DNA from 2 places in the Fusobacterium perfoetens ATCC 29250 genome. Region 1 is predicted to be linked to the other one. Evidence: riboswitches for the same ligand, from Rfam matches in the RefSeq annotation. Region 1 holds a riboswitch; the other holds the start of a gene.

The links. A riboswitch is a leader RNA that binds a small molecule or an ion and turns the genes downstream of it on or off. The one in region 1 is predicted to bind thiamine pyrophosphate.
Region 2: another riboswitch for thiamine pyrophosphate. It lies ahead of thiS (sulfur carrier protein ThiS); the one in region 1 lies ahead of T364_RS0110140 (ABC transporter ATP-binding protein).

Annotation. Positions count from the first base shown of each region.
Region 1 covers NZ_KK211417.1:99,634-108,440, reverse strand. The annotation lists gene lepA (translation elongation factor 4) at 1-1,008, opposite strand, end outside; gene T364_RS0110150 (aminopeptidase) at 1,095-2,327, opposite strand; gene T364_RS0110145 (YoaK family protein) at 2,361-3,026, opposite strand; TPP riboswitch at 3,158-3,249, shown strand; gene T364_RS0110140 (ABC transporter ATP-binding protein) at 3,327-4,061, shown strand; gene T364_RS0110135 (ABC transporter permease) at 4,062-4,802, shown strand; gene T364_RS0110130 (ABC transporter substrate-binding protein) at 4,814-5,785, shown strand; gene T364_RS0110125 (GntR family transcriptional regulator) at 6,031-6,684, opposite strand; gene nagE (N-acetylglucosamine-specific PTS transporter subunit IIBC) at 6,925-8,394, shown strand; gene T364_RS0110115 ((deoxy)nucleoside triphosphate pyrophosphohydrolase) at 8,527-8,807, shown strand, end outside.
Region 2 covers NZ_JHXW01000004.1:58,946-67,752, forward strand. The annotation lists gene T364_RS10280 (ArnT family glycosyltransferase) at 1-333, opposite strand, end outside; gene T364_RS0101620 (lipid-A-disaccharide synthase N-terminal domain-containing protein) at 336-605, opposite strand; gene T364_RS0101625 (glycosyltransferase family 2 protein) at 598-1,320, opposite strand; gene T364_RS0101630 (response regulator transcription factor) at 1,443-2,117, shown strand; gene T364_RS0101635 (sensor histidine kinase) at 2,131-3,492, shown strand; gene thiE (thiamine phosphate synthase) at 3,585-4,217, opposite strand; gene thiF (sulfur carrier protein ThiS adenylyltransferase ThiF) at 4,207-4,749, opposite strand; gene thiH (2-iminoacetate synthase ThiH) at 4,746-5,852, opposite strand; gene T364_RS0101655 (thiazole synthase) at 5,852-6,628, opposite strand; gene thiS (sulfur carrier protein ThiS) at 6,676-6,888, opposite strand; TPP riboswitch at 7,009-7,110, opposite strand; gene T364_RS0101665 (OmpP1/FadL family transporter) at 7,168-8,514, opposite strand; gene T364_RS10930 (TetR/AcrR family transcriptional regulator) at 8,543-8,807, opposite strand, start outside.

The sequences.
Region 1 (8,807 bases):
TAAGGCAAGAGATGTTTCAGGTACAAAGTTTAATGAAGCGTCATTTAATTGTAATTTTTCTAAAGATTCTCTTAAATCTCCATAATCATCAGTTGATATTGGATAAATTCCAGCAAAAACCATTGATTGAGCTGGTCTAAATCCATATAATGGTTCAGCACAAGGTCTGTTTGAATGAGTTATTGTATCTCCAACTCTAGAATCTTTTATAGTTTTAAGTCCTGTAATTATATATCCAACAGAACCAGAAGAAAGTTCATCAGTAGGTTTCATATTAGGTGAGAAAATTCCACACTCTAATATTTCAGCTTCTTTTTCAGTTGACCAAATTTTTATTTTATCTCCTTTTCTGATACATCCATCTTCTACTTTAATATAAGTAATAACTCCTCTATAATCATCAAATTTTGAGTCAAATATTAGAGCTCTTAAAGGAGCTTCTTCATCATAATTAGGACAAGGAATTCTCTTAACAATTTCTTCTAATAAATCTTCAATTCCTAAATTAATTTTTGCTGATGTCAATACAGCATCATCAGCTGGTAATCCTATTACATCTTCTATTTCTTTTTTTACTCTTTCAGGTTCAGCTGCTGGTAAATCTATTTTATTTATAACAGGAACTATTTCTAAATCATTTTCAAGAGCTAAATAAACATTAGCTAATGTTTGAGCTTCAACACCTTGAGCAGCATCTACTACAAGTAAAGCTCCTTCACAAGCTGATAAAGACCTAGATACTTCATATATAAAGTCTACATGTCCTGGAGTATCAATAAGATTTAATTCATAAGTATTTCCATCTTTGGCAGTATAATATAAAGTAACAGCTTGAGCTTTTATAGTAATTCCTTTTTCTCTTTCAAGATCCATAGAATCAAGTAATTGAGACTTCATATCACGCTCAGCTACTGTATGAGTAGCTTCTAAAAGTCTATCAGCAATAGTTGACTTTCCGTGGTCAATATGAGCAATGATTGAAAAGTTTCTTTTAAATTTTTGTTGCACTTAGACCTCCTAAAATAATTAAAATTAATTTTATAATACACTATATTATAAAATAAACACCTAAAAATTGCAAGAGAGTTAAAAGATTAAGCCCAATTTCCATTAATAAATATTTTTTCTATATTTCCATCTTCATCAAAAGCATCTATATTTAAATCTCTAGTTCCAAACATAAAATCCACATGAGTTAAAGAATCATTCATTCCAACTTTTTCCATTTCTTCTGGTGTTAGTTTATCTCCATTTTCAATACAACTAGAGTAAGCTTGTCCAATGGCTAAGTGACAAGAAGCATTTTCATCAAATAAAGTATTATAGAATAAAATACCTAAATTAGAAATAGGTGAATCATAAGGAACAAGAGCAATTTCTCCTAAATATTTTGCTCCTTCATCTATACTTACAAGATTTTCTAAAGCTTCATATCCTTTTTCAGCAGTAAATTTTACAATTTTTCCATTTTCAAAAGTTATAGAAAAATTATCAATTAAATTTCCACCATAATTAAGAGGTTTAGAAGCATAAACAACTCCATTTACACCATATTTATGAGGCATTGAAAAAACTTCTTCAGTAGGAATATTGGCTACAAATTCTACTCCTGATTTTGTAATATCTTTTCCAGAAGCCCAAATATGATTTTTAGGAAGCTCAACAATTAAATCTGTTCCAAGAGAGTTTGTTATTCTAAATTTTTTAAATTGCTTTTTATTTAAATAATTCATTTTTTCTTCTAAATTTTTTAAATGATTTTTCCATACTTCTGTAGCATCATTTTCTTCTGTTACTTTAGTAGATTTTAATATAGCTTCCCATAATAAATCTATAGCTTTTTCATCAGACTTTCCAGGGAATATTTTCTTAGCCCAAGCTAAAGTAGGGACAGATATAATATTCCATTGAAGTTCATTTACCATTATTTTATCATAATAAGGTTTTAATGCTTGACTTCTAGTTTTTTGATAAAGAGCTATCTTTTCACTGTTTACACCTGATAATAATTCTGGGTCATTAGCAGCAATACTTAAAAAAGCAGCTCCTTTATTAGCATAATGCATTAAAGACTCCACTTGCCAATTAGGTATTTCCTCAAATATTTTTTTATCTCCATGGATGAAAGTCATCTTTTTACAAAAATCATCATTCCAATGAACAATAACTTCACTAGCTCCTAATTCGTAGGCTCTTTCAACTAAAAGTCTTGTAAATTCAAAAATTTCTATAGGGGACATTATAACAAGAGCTTGTCCTTTTTGAATGTTAATTCCTATTTCTAAAGATAAATCTACATATTTTTTTAAAAGTTCTTTTTTTATCATTTTATTTCTCCTTGTATAATATTAATGTAAAAATTATTTATTATCTTGAAAATCACGACGAAGTTGAAAATAAGAAGCTCCAATTAAAAAATAAAGTAGAGGAATAAGAATAAGAGCATCATTTTGAAAAATATTATATAAATATGTAGCAACTATTCCACCACAAAAAAATGCTATAATAGTTGTAATATAGTAAAAAATTTTTATGTTATCCACTTTTATTCCTCTTAGTTTATATCCTATATAGACTCCTAAATCACTGATACTTCCTGTTAAATGAGAAGTTCTTATAAGAATACCTTTATATGTCATAAAAAGTCCATTTTGAATACCAGTAGTGAGACAAAGCATATAAGCAAAATTATTATTATCTTTAAAAAAAATATATGAAAAAAATATTGCAAATCCAATTCCGAAAAAGATTAGCCCATATCTTTTTCTTATATTAAAAGCTCTTTCTCCAATGATGGCTCCTGAAAAAATATTTCCAACCAAAAATAATAATAGCCCTAAAAATATTTTTATTATTTGGTCATCAATGGGAACATGATTTATCATATGGATTGCTGCTTTAGAAATATCTCCTGTAAAATGGGTTAGAGTTAATCCAATTAAAATAATACCATAAACATTTGCATAACCACTAATAAAACTTAAAGTTCCTATCCAAAATAAAACTAAATCCTCATGTCGTTGCATAAAATTTTCCTCCCCATTTAAACTCATATTATAATTAAATTTTATCATAATATTCAATAAAAGAATATTAATTTTTATAAAATTTTATTATTGAAAATATTTAATTTTTATGATAATATATTTCTTGAAAATCAAGCTACTAGGGGAGCTTTTAGCTGAGAATTTAGACCCTTAATTACCTGATCTAGATAACACTAGCGGAGGAAAGTGGCAAAGAATAATTTTATATTTTTTGTATAATTATTTTCTTTGACTAAGTAAGGTTCTAGAGAATAATTTTTTTTATTTTTAGGAGGAAAGTTGAAAGAAGAGTTTTTTAAAACATCTGAAATAGTTTTAAAAGTAGAAAATATAAGTTTTTTTTATGATAAAAAAGATTTATTAATAAAAGATTTATCTTTTTCTTTAAAGAAAAATGAATTTTTATCTATTATAGGAAGTAGTGGATGTGGAAAATCAACAATTATTAAATTAATAAGTGGAATTAAAAAAATGAATTCAGGAGATATAGTAGGAAAAAAAACTGCTTATATGCCTCAAAAAGACCTTCTTCTTCCTTGGAGAAATGTTTTAGAAAATATACTTCTTCCATCGGAACTAAGTAAAAAAAATCTTAATGAAGAGAAAAAAAAGGCTATTGATTATCTAAAGAAATTAAATTTAGAGAAATATGAAGAAAAATATCCTTATGAGTTGTCAGGAGGAATGAAACAAAGAGTTTCTTTTATTAGAACTTTGTTAACAGATGCTGATATTCTTTTATTAGATGAGCCTTTTAGTGCTTTAGATGCTATAACAAAAGAAAACTTACAAAAATGGTTACTAGAAGTTCTAAAAGATTTTGATAAGAGTATAATATTTATAACTCATGATATAAATGAAGCTATTTTTTTATCTGATAGGATTTTAGTTTGTCAAAATAGACCTTTAGATTCTTTTAAAGAATATATAATTCCTAAAGAAAAAAAATTGGATTTAGAATTTATAAAAGAGGTTAAAGAGAAAATTTTAATTGATATAGGAGGTGGTAAGTAGATGAAGAAAAATTCCCCAGCCTTGATTTTATCAATTATATTATTCTTATTTTGGGAAATATTAGCAAGATATGTAAATCTAGCTTTTATATTACCTTGGCCAACTCTTATTATAGAGAGGTTTTGGCAATTAAAAAAAATATTGATTTGTCATCATTTGATAGCTACATTAAAGATTTCATTTATTTCTTTAGCTATATCATTAGTATTAGCTATAGTACTAGCAATATTTATGGATATAAACAAAAGTATAGAAAATGCAATATATCCTATAATTGTGACTAGCCAAACAATTCCAATAACCACTATAGCTCCAATATTTATTTTATGGTTTGGATATTCCATATGGTCAAAAGTTTTAGTTGCAATAATTATTACATTTTTCCCTGTAACTATAAATATTTCTCAGGGATTAAAATCAATAAAAGAAGAACATCTAGAGCTTTTTAAAAGTATGGGAGCTTCAAAATTGGATATTTTTATTAAATTAAAAATTCCTTCGACTCTACCATATTTTTTCTCTTCATTAAAAATGGCAATTCCCTTTGTAATAATAGGAACAACTATAGGAGAGTGGTTAGGAGCTAATGAAGGATTAGGATATTTTAGTAAGAGAATGATGACACAATTAGATGGGGCAGGAGTTTTTGCTCCAGCAATTTTAATATCAATAATAGTTGTACTTATTGTAAAATTTATTTCACTTATAGAAGATAAATTATTAATTTGGGTAAAAAAATAAAGGAGATTTCAATGAAAAAAATAAAATATTTATTACTATTTTTATTAGTTTTTAGTTTTGGTTTTGGAAAAGAAAAAAAATTACAAGATTTTGATGTAATATTAGATTGGTATCCAAATGCTATTCATAGTTTTTTATATATAGCTGATGAAAAAGGATATTTTGAAGAAGAGGGAATTAATTTAGTAATTCACTATCCAGCTAATGTATCAGACCCAATAGCTTTACCAGCTGTAAAAAAAGCTCATGTTGGAATGTATTATTTACATCAATTAATAATGGCTAGAGCAAATGAAAATATTCCTGTAAAATCTATTGGAGCTATTGTACAAAAACCTTTAAATGTTGTTATTGCTCCTGAAAGTAAAAATATAAAAAGACCAAAAGATTTAGAAGGAAAAACAGTTGGATATTCACAAGGATATGTAGCAGAAAGATTATTACAAACAGTTATAAAAAATGATGGAGGAGATTTATCAAAAACAAATCTTATAGATGTGGGATTTGACTTATTAACAGCTACTATAACAAAAAAAGTTGATGCTACTTTTGGTGGATTTGTAAACCATGAAGTTCCTGTTTTCCAAGATAAAGGATTAGAGGTTAATTACTTTTATCCAACTGATTTTGGATTTCCTAACTATTATGAAGAAGTTTTTGTAGCTAATGAAGATATGGTAAAAGCTAATCCAGAACTTTATAAAGGATTCTTAAGAGCTATAGCAAGAGGATTTGAAGAGATGAAAAATGATCCAGAGGGAGCTATTGATTTATTATTACAAAAACAAGAAGCAGACCAATTCCCATTAACAAAAACTGTTGAAATGAAAAGTATTAATATATTACTTCCATTAATGGAAACAAAAGAAAATAAATTCTTATCTCAAGATAAAAAAGTATGGGAAGAGAATATTCAATGGATGTATAATGAAAAAATGATAAATAAAGAAATAACTTCAGAAGATGTAATGATAGAGCTATAAATAGGAAGAGTTATAATTTTATAATATTTTTATTTTAAAGTTCTAACATAAGAAAATTAAGAAAAAATTAATATAAAAAAGAGCTAGATAATATTTTTTTAAATACTAGTTAGCTCTTTTTTATTAATAATTAAAAAACTTATAAATATCTAAAATTAATAATAATTCAATTTTTTATAAAAAGAATATTCAAATTAGTTATTTAAATTATATATTTTATTTCTTAATTTGACATTTTAGATTTCCTATTTTTCTTCAAATTTTGGAATCATAAAATCCATTGATCTTTCAAGATGTTTTCTATTAATTTTTAATGCTTTAGCTAAATCTCTATTTTTGATACAATCTAAAATTTTAACATGGTCATTAAAAGCTTCAATTTTTCTAATATTCTCATCTATAGCTAATCTTCTAAATCTTTTAAGATAAAGATTTATATTATTAATCATACCCATTACTCTAGGAACTTTGGCAATTTCATATAACTCTATATTGAATTGAGAAAAAAGAGAAAAAATTTCTTCTAAATCATTTTCTTTTAACTTTTTTTCAGTTTTTTTTAAAATTTCTTCAATAAGTTTTATTTCTTTTTCAGTAGCTTTTTTTATAACTTCTTCTAAAATAATTCCTTCTAAAGCTATTCTTATTTTATATATTTCAATAAGTTCTTCTTTAGTAGTTTTTTTTACGATAACTCCCCCTGTAGAATTAGAAACGACAAGTCCTTCTAACTCTAGCATTCTTAGAGCTTCTCTTATAGGAGTTCTACTTATTTGGAATATTTTAGAATATTCAGTTTCTATAATTCTTTCTCCTTGAGGAATTTTACCATCTATAATCATTTCTTTTAATACATCATAAACTTTTTCTCTCATAGATTTATTTCTTTCTATTATCATTATAAAATACCTCTTTTCGTTTTGTGTATACACAGAACATTTTATACTATAAATATTTTATTGTCAAGAAAAATAAGATTAAAAAAATTAATAGTGTTTTTTTAATTCATTTTTTTTAAAAAATACACTTTGTTTGTAAAAAAATTTCAAAAAAAACTTGCTTTTTAGAAAAAATATAATATAATTATATTAAATAGTAGTTTATAAAGAAGTATATTTTATTAAGGAGAGTGGTTTTTTATGTTCGCTTATCTACAAAAAATTGGTAAAGCACTTATGGTTCCAGTAGCAGTTCTTCCAGCTGCGGCTATTCTTATGGGTATTGGTTATTGGATTGACCCTGTTGGTTGGGGAGGAAATAGCCAATTAGCAGCTTTTTTAATTAAAGCAGGAGCAGCTATTATTGATAATATGCCTATATTATTTGCTGTTGGTGTAGCTTTTGGACTTTCAAAAGATAAAAATGGTGCAGCAGCCCTTGCTGGTTTAGTTGCTTTTGAAGTTGTTACTACTTTATTATCTATTGGTGCAGTTTCTCAAATGACAGGAGTACCAGCAGACCAAGTATCACCTGCTTTTGGAAAAATCAATAACCAATTTGTAGGAATTTTATGTGGAGTTATTGCAGGAGAATTATATAATAAATTCCATAATTTAGAACTTCCTAAATTCTTAGCCTTTTTTAGTGGAAAAAGATTTGTGCCAATTATAACATCAGTTGTTATGTTAATTGTTTCATTTATATTATTATATATTTGGCCAGTAATTTATTCAGCACTAGTTTCTTTTGGTATTGCTATTGCAAAATTAGGACCTTTAGGAGCTGGAATTTATGGATTCTTTAATAGATTATTAATACCTGTTGGATTACACCATGCATTAAACTCAGTATTTTGGTTTAACGTTGCTGGAATTAATGATATTGGAAGATTCTGGGGAGATCCTGCTGCAGCATATGCTGGATTACCAGAAGCTATTCAAGGAAGTTATCATGTTGGAATGTATCAAGCAGGATTTTTCCCAATTATGATGTTTGGATTATTAGGAGCATGTTTAGCATTTATAACAACAGCTAAAGTTGAAAATAAGGAAAAAATAAAATCTATCATGTTAGCAGCAGGATTTGCAAGTTTCTTTACAGGAGTAACAGAACCAATTGAATTTGCATTTATGTTTGTTGCACCACCATTATATTTATTACATGCTGTTTTAACAGGAATATCTGTATTTATAGCAGCTTCATTTGATTGGATGGCAGGATTTGGATTTTCTGCAGGATTTGTAGATTTCTTCTTATCTTTACGTAATCCAAATGCAAATAATCCATTTATGTTAATAATATTAGGGTTAGTATTCTTTGTAGTTTATTTTGTAATATTTAGAGCTGTAATAGTTAAAGCAAATTTAAGAACTCCAGGAAGAGAAGAAGATGATGATACTGCAGTAATTAATGAATTTAAAGGAGAAGCAACTTCTAATGTAAAATTAGCAACAGCTTTACTACCATTATTAGGTGGAGCTGAAAATATAGTTGTAATAGATAATTGTACAACAAGATTGAGATTAGAAGTTAAAGATTCAACAATAGTAAAAGATAAAGAAATTAAAAAATTAGTACCAGGAGTATTAAAACCAAGTGCTACAACAGTTCAAGTAATAGTAGGACCTCATGTAGAATTTGTAGCAACAGAATTAAAAAAATTAGTATAATTTTATAAAAAAAGATTAATGACTACATACTCATTTATTTGAGTATGTAGTTTTTTATTGATACAAATATTTTTAAGTGATATAATATTTTTTGAAATATAAAAATATACTTATTGATTTAAAAGAGGAAAAATGGATAAAATTATTGATGTAGTAGCAGCTATAATTGAAAATGAAAATAATGAAATTCTTTGTACGTTAAGACCAAAAGATAAAATTTTGGGGAATAATTGGGAATTTCCTGGAGGAAAATTAGAAAATAATGAAACTTATTTTCAAGGAATTATAAGAGAAATAAAAGAGGAATTAGATTGTGATATTGAACCAATAAAAATTATAGGAAATGCTTATCATAAATATGAAAGAGGAACTGTAAATATAATTGCTATAAAATGTAAATTATTATCTAGTAT
Region 2 (8,807 bases), on a different contig from region 1:
AGTAAAATTTTTTATAAAATAATAAACTAAAAATATAAAAATTATTCCTAATATTCCTACAGGAATACGAAGGAGCCATTGATTAGTAAAATTTTCTGTAAGTTTCATTATAATAGCTGTTAACCATGTTGGAAAAGGTGGTTTTTCAAATCTTAATATCCCATTTAAAGTTGGTATTAAAAAATTATTATTTAAAACCATCTCTCTAGCTGTTATAAAATTTCTAGCTTCCATAAGTCCCACAGGTCTTATCCCTAAATTTATAAAAAAACTTATAAAAGATACAATTCCAAGCAAAGATAAATATATTTTTTCATTTTGTTTACTTAACATATTTACTCCTCAGTTTTAAATTTTTTAATTAAATAAATATTTCTACTATAAATCAATACATTTGGAGCTTGTCCTAATATAAATACAGGGTCTTTTTTATAAATAGCATAAATCAATAAAAGTGTGCTTCCTCCTAAACTAAAAACCCAAAATGAAAATGGAATTACACTTTTCTTTGCCTTTTCACTTGCAATCCATTGAATTATAAACCTCATTGAAAAAAGTCCTTGTCCGATTAGTCCTAATAAAAACCATATATTCCACTTAAACATTTTTATCTTCTCCCATTTCAACTTGATATCTCAATCTTCTTTTTTTCATCCATCTAACAGCAAAAGCATCTTTTAAACCTTTAAAAAGTCTATTAAAAACTCCATATTTAGAATATCCAAATTCTCTGTCATAATGTTTTACAGGAATTTCAACTACTTTAAATCCATTTATTTTTGCCAAAGTTGGAAGAAATCTATGCATTCCCTCATAAAGATAAAAGCTTTTAACAACTTCTTTTTTAAAAAGTTTTAATGGACACCCTGTATCTTTAATATCATCTCCTGTAATATAATTTCTAACTGAATTTCCTACAACAGAAGATATTTTTCTTTTTAATCCATCTTCTCTTGTCTCTCTTTTTCCATTTACCATATCATATTCTTTTATATATGGTAAAAGTGTATATACATCTTCTGGGTCTGTCTGTAAATCTGAATCCATCATTAAAACTAAATCTCCACTAGCTTTTTTAAAAGCAAAATCTAAAGCTGCTGTTTGTCCATTATTTTTTGTAAAATGAAATACTTTTACATGTCCATTTTTTTTCGCTTCTTCATTTAAAATCTCTTTACTTCCATCTGTACTTCCATCATTTACTAAAATTATTTCATAAGAATCAAAACCTTTTTTCAAAGAGTTTTCCACTTTCTCTATAAATCTTGAAATATTATCTTTTTCATTATAAACAGGTGCTACAACTGAAATTCTTTCCATACCTTTATCTCCTTTTTTATTTTTTTGAATTATATAATAGTATTATTAAGATTTGGTAAAGAAAATTTAATTAACCAAAAAAATTTTTTTAAAGTCTAATTCAAAAAAAGAAAGGATTTAATATGAAAAAAATTTTAATAATAGAAGATGATAAAAAAATAAGAAGATTATTAGAACTAGAATTAGAACATGAAGGTTATTTAGTAGAAAGTTATGAAGAGGGAGAAAAAGCTATAGAAAAATTTAAAAATAGTTTTTTTGATGTTATTTTACTTGATTTAATGCTTCCTAATCTATCTGGAGAAGAAATTTGTAAAATTATTAGAAAAATATCTGAAATTCCTATAATTGTTATAACTGCAAAAGATAGTATAATTAGTAAGGTTGAATTATTAGATATGGGTGCTGATGATTATATCACAAAACCTTTTAATATAGAAGAACTTTGTGCTAGAATAAGAGTTGTTTTAAGAAATAAAAAGAATTATAATACAAAAGATATTTTACGATATGGAAATTTAAGTCTTAATACTTCTTTAAAAGTTTTGAAAAGAAATGATGAAGAAATCTCTTTAACAAAAACAGAATATAAATTATTAGAAATTTTCTTTTTAAATAAAGAAATAGGATTAAGTAGAGAAAAAATTATAGAAGAAGTATGGGGATTTGATTTTGATGGTGATAATAAAATAGTTGATGTCTTTATTAACTCCTTAAGAAAAAAAATAGATTTAGAAAACGAAAAATATATTTCCTCTATGCGAGGATTTGGATATATTTTTAAGTTAAAAAATTAGTTGGAGAAAATATATGAAAAGATTAGCTCATGAACTTCATAAAAATTATAAACTTTTAATAGTCATTTTTATACTTCCATATATAACATTTTTACTTTTTTTTGCTTCATATATAAAAAAAGTTTCTTTTGATGATATATATTCTGTAGATAGTTTTTTAAGTTATGAATTAACAGAGTTTAAAGAAGAAATAGTTTCTAAAGAAAAAACTGTAGACCAATTTTTTTATGAAGCTTTGGAAGAATGTCCAGATGTTCCTGGAGTAACTGTTTTTTTTAAATTTAATAATAAAATTTATTCAGATGATAAAGTTTTAGAAAATTTTTATAAATTTGAAAAGAAAAAATTCTCTAATGAAATTCAAAAAATAGATTTTTATAAATATCATTTTTTAAAAAAGATTGTTAGTGCTGAAGATTTTGGAAATATTGAAGTTCTAATAGTAAAAAATTTAATTGATGATAGACTTTTACTTTTTAATGTTATCATAGTTTCTACTATTTTAATAACTATTGCTTTTTTAATAAGTATATTTGTATCTAAAAAGTTTTATAATGAAGTGGTTACCTCTATAAATAATTTACAAAAAATCACTAATAATATAAATCTTAATAATATTAATCCCCAAATAAAATCAAAAAATTACTTTATTGAAATAGAAAAAGTTATGTTATCTTATGAAAATATGTTAGAAAGATTATATACTCAAACAAATGCCCAAATAGAGTTTGTCAATAATGCTTCTCATGAATTAAAAACTCCTCTTTTTATAATTAAAGGTTACTTAAATTTAATTGAAAGATGGGGAATTGAAAAGAAAGATATTTCTTTAGAAGCACTTGTTTCTATAAAAGAAGAAGTTGAAAATATGGATACTCTTATCAAAAAATTATTATTTCTTGCAAAAGATGATAATGAAAATTTAGAATATATTGAATTGGATATTTCAGAAGTTATTTCAAATATTATTTCAGAATTAAAAGTTGTTTATCCTAAACAAAAAATATCTTTTAATGGTAGTGAAAATTACATAAACTCTGATTATTTTTTAATAAAACAACTATTTTTCAATATTATTGAAAATGCAATAAAATATGGAAATAATAATGAAATAAATGTGTCTATTGTCAATAATAAAAATATTTCAATTATAATTGAAGATAATGGTATTGGAATATCAAAAGAAAATCTAAATCATATCTATGATAGATTTTTTAGAGTTGATAAAAGTAGAAATAGAGAAATAAAAAGTCATGGTTTAGGTTTATCAATAGTTAAAAAAATTACTAGAATATTAAAAATTGATTTGAATATTGAAAGTGAAATAAATAAAGGCACAAAGGTTACAGTAACAATTCCTACTACAAAAATATAAATTTTTTATATCTTTTATAATAAAAAGAGGCTATTGTATTTTATATTTACAATAACCTCTTTTTTTATTTAAAGAGTCTTTTAGGAATAAATTTATTTTTTTAATTTGCTTATTAAAGATTTTACTTTTTCTGAAATATTTTCAGCTCCCACAATATCACTTACTAAGCAAATTCTTTTTGCCCCTCTCTCAATTATTTTATCAATGTTATAATCTTTTATTCCTCCAATGGCAACAAAAGGAATATCTAAATTATTTACAACATATTCTAAATATTCTAATCCTACAGGAGCAGTATCTTTTGTTGTTGTAGGAAATATTGGCCCAACTCCAATATAATCTACATCATTATTTTCATAAGCTTTTTTTCCTTGTTCTGGAGAATGAGTTGATAGACCAATTATTTTATTTTCTCCTATAAGTTTCCTTACTTCACTAGGAGGAATATCATCTTGTCCCACATGAACCCCATCTGCATCAACTAAAATTGCTATATCAATATTATCATTTACAATAAAAGTAACTCCATTTTTTTTACAAATTTCCCTTATCTCTCTAGCTTCTTTTAATTTTTCGCCCAAACTTTTATTCTTTTCTCTATATTGAATTATTTTTATTCCACCACGAATCATCTCTTCTACACATTGTATATTAGTCTTTCCATTAGTAAAATTTTCACCTGTAATTCCATAGATTCCTTCAGGAATAATTATTCTATTTCTCAAAATATCCTCCTATCTCTAAAACTTTTTCACTCATTAAAGCTGCAACTATTCCAACTTTATGAGAATAAGTCTTATAATCATCAGTATCTTTTTTGAAATCTCCTACTACAATTAAATTTTTTCCAATATTTTTTATTTCAATTGATTTTGTATCATAATCTCCTATTCCAGAAGCTGAAATAATCTTTTTTCCAAGTGGTAAAAGTTCTTCCACTAAAATACTTTTATATTCTTTTTTATCAAAAGCTTCTACTACAATATCACAATCTTTAAAAAATTCAGAAATATTATTTCTATCAAATTTAATTATTTCAAAATCAATTTTTATTTCAGGATTTATAAGGGTTAAATTCTCTTTTAAAGTTTCACTTTTATATTTTCCAATTTGATTTTTGAAATAAAATTGTCTATTCAAGTTTGATTCTTCAATCTTATCAAAATCTCCAAACTTTAAATATTTTACCCCTGTTCTCACCAAATGATAAGCTACATTACTTCCGATTCCACCACAACCAGCTATACCTATTATCATTTGATTTGCTCCCAATCTTTAAATATTGGTTGGTATCCATTATCTCTAATTGCTTGTATTGTTTCTTCAGCACTTCTATTATCACTTATTTCAAATTGACAAGTAGATGGGTCATTCTCTGTATATCCTCCAACATCTGTTTTAGAACCAACAGACATTTTTGTAATTCCCATATGCATTAAATGGTCTCTAAATGAAGCTACCTCTCTTGTAGAAATATTTATATCCGCTTTTATTTGGAAAATTCTAAAAGCTGTCATAAATTGTACAAAAGTTATATCATCTAGTGGATGGTCTGGTTGGAATCCCCCTTCTGCTGGATTTATTCTTGGTAAAGAGATTGAGAAAGAAGAATTCAAATAATTATCAGTTAAATATTTTAAATGCATTCCAGCCATAAAAGCTTCTTTTCTTATTTCACTCAAACCAAATAAAGGTCCAATTCCAATAGTTCTTATTCCAGCTTTTGCCCCTCTCTCTGGAGTATCTAAACGGAAATGATAATCTTTTTTCTTACCAGATAAATGAACTTCATCATATCTCTCTTCATTATATGTTTCTTGATATACAGTTAATCCATCTAATCCAATATCTACTAATTCTTTATATTCCCATTCTTCTAATGGCATAACTTCTATTGAAACAGAATTAAAATATTTTTTTAATACTTTTACAGCATCTTTTAAATAATCTAAAGTCACAAGTCCATGAGCTTCTCCTGTAAGCATTAAAATATGTTCTACTCCTGTTTTTGCTATCTCTTTGGCCTCTTCTTCTATTTGTTCAAGATTTTGATGTTTTCTTACAATATGATTTTTCTTTGAGAAACCACAGTAAGTACAATTATTTGTACAGAAATTTGAAATATATATTGGCATATAAAGAGATATAATATTTCCAAAATGTTGAGTTTTTATCTCATTAGCTCTTCTAGCCATTTCCTCTAAATGATTTTTAGCTATTGGAGAAAGTAAATTTAAAAAATCATATTCAGTTAAATGTTCTTTATAAATACTATCTACCACATCTTCATCAGTAACTTTTGAAAAATATCCTTCAAAGTCAAAATCTTTCCATTCTTTCACAACAGAATAAAATCCCATTATTTTTCACCTCTGAATAAGAAATCTGTAAGAGGAGATGAAGCATTAGCATATTTTGAAGTTTTAGCTAATTTTGAAAGATAAGCCATTCTCCCAGCTTTTACTCCCAAAGCAAAAGCCTCTCCCATTTTTACAGGGTCTTCAGCTGTTGAAATGGCTGTGTTAACTAATACAGCGTCAACTCCCATTTCCATAGCTTCAGCTGCTTGTGATGGAGTTCCAATTCCAGCATCTACAATTACAGGAACTTTTTTATTTTCATTTATCATTTCTATTAAAGCTTTTGTTTGTAATCCTTTATTTGAACCAATTGGTGAACCTAAAGGCATTACAGCAGCTGCCCCAGCCTCTTCTAATTTTTTGGCTGTAATTAAATCAGGAACTATATAAGGTAAAACTATAAATCCTTCATCAGCTAATACTTTTGTAGCTTTTATTGTTTCTTCATTATCAGGCATTAAATATTTCATATCATTAATTATTTCAATTTTTATAAAATCTCCACAACCAGCTTCTCTAGCTATTCTAGCTATTTTTATGGCCTCTTCAGCATTTCTAGCCCCTGAAGTATTAGGTAATAATGTTACATCTTTAGGAATATAATTTAAAACATTTTCCTTTGGATTTGAAAAATTTACTCTTCTTAATGCCATTGTTATAATGTTTGAACCACTTGCTTTTAACATTGGAGCTATCAAATTTTTATCAGAAAATTTTCCTGTTCCTGTTAATAATCTACTTTCAAATTCATGTCCTTTTAATACTAACTTATCCATTTTTCCTCCAACTTATTTTTTATTTTTATTTATATACATATTTTTTCTTATCCACCAGAAACAAAAACTAGAACTTCTACAACATCATTTTCTTTTATAGTTACATCTTGCCAATTATCTTTTTTAATAAGATTATCATTTACTAAAACCACTGCTCCAGAAAGAGTTATATTTTTTTCTATTGAAATTTTTTCAATAAATTCTTTTAAAATAATTTCTTTTTCTATTTCCTCTTCAACACCGTTTAAAATTATTTTCATAAATTTTCCTCCTTTCTCAAAAATTTTTCTATAAAAAAATCCCTAGTAGAAATCTACTAGGGATAAATCTTCTTATAAAATTTTCCTCTTAAATAACTTAATAGTACAAAGCCTCTTTATGAGGAAATAATTTTACTTCCTTTCGCCAGCATTATCTGGTTCAAGTAATAAGAGTCGAGGTCGAACCTCCTCTCAGCCTTTTTGGCTCCCCTAGTAAGCTATCTATTTAATTTTTTCAAAAGTATTGTATAACTTTATGTTTTATTTGTCAAGTTTTTATTATAATTTAAATTCAGCAGCTAATCCAATAGCATGAACTTGTTTCTCAAATCTTGTTCCATGTTCTTTTGAAGTTCCATCAATATAATCTACATATGAATAAGCGATTGTATATGTTCTAGTTTCATTTGGAGTATATTTAAGTCCTATACTATACATATGAGCATCTAAAGCATAGTCAGTATCTTTGTATGTATCTTCATTAGCTCCTGTATTTGTATATTGGTATCCAGCCATTAAAGTATATTGTTCATTTAGTTTATAATCAAATCCAACTGATGCTTCATATCCATTTGTATAATGAGCATAAGCATTACTATCATTAGCATCTTCTATAAAATAATAGTTTCCACTTGTAAGTAATGTAAGTCTATCATTAACATCATAAGAAATTCCTAATGACATCATTGCTGGTAAATTTCTATATCCATCTACTAACCATTCACTTACTATAGGATTTTTGGCTAAACTTCCATATATATCCTCTTCCTTTATTGGAGAATTTACTTTTAATCCATTCATTCCATTCTTAGCTTCAAAATCTAATTTAATTTCACTTTCATATTTAAAACCAATATTTAATTTTTCTATTGGTTTATAGTTAAATCCTACTAACCAACCAATTCCATAAGCTTCTCTTTCAGAATCTATAGTAACATCTACATTTTGTTGAGGAATATTTCCTTGCCCATCTAGGTCTAATCCAAAATGTCCTGTTCCTTCTAAAGCTCTTGTAGCATAAATAAATCTAACTCCTCCAGCTACAGAAAATTTTTCATTAAGTTTTTGAGCCATTCCTAAGTTTAAATTATAATAAAAAGATGAACCTTTTACTTTACTTCCTCCTAAATATTCAACTGTTGCTTCTGGAGATTCTCCAAGTTTAATTTGTTCTTGTCTAAATATTCCTTGTATTCCTTCTCCAATAACTTCAAAAGCTGATATTCCATTGTTATATTTTAAACTTCCTCCACCAGCAGCTATACCACCGTGTAAGAAATAACTTCTATCTCCATCTTTTTTTACTATTTGAATACTTGGAACCATTACTGATGGATAATCACTATCATGTTTTCCTTTTACATTATCTGTAAATCCAGGTATTCCTTTATAATCTGTATTCATAGTATAATTTTTAAATACTGTTTGAGTGTTTACTTTTACATAAAGTCCATCTTCCATGAAAGCTGTACCAGCTGGATTATAGAAAGCTCCTGATGTTCCAATTTTTCCTGTCATTGAAGCATGGGCAAAATATTCAGCATCTTGTTGGGCTAAATAATCAATACTTCCAGCATAAACATTTACTGAAGCTATTAAAGCTGTTAACATAAGTGTTTTTTTCATTTCTCTCTCCTTAATCTATATATAATTTTTAATTTTTTTCCTCATTTATTTTCATAGCTTGTTTTAATATAAGATAACCAACTTCACGTAATTCACTTTCAATCATTTCATAAGTTGGATTATAAAAACCTGAGCAAATTAAACAAGCAAAACCATGAGTATACCACCAACCTTTTCTTATCATCCAGTTAATAGTACTATCTTTTAAAATATTGTATTTGTCACTCTCTTTAAATCCTTTATAAACTAAATTTATCAAATCTCTAGTAATTTCATTTAAAAATTCTTCTGAT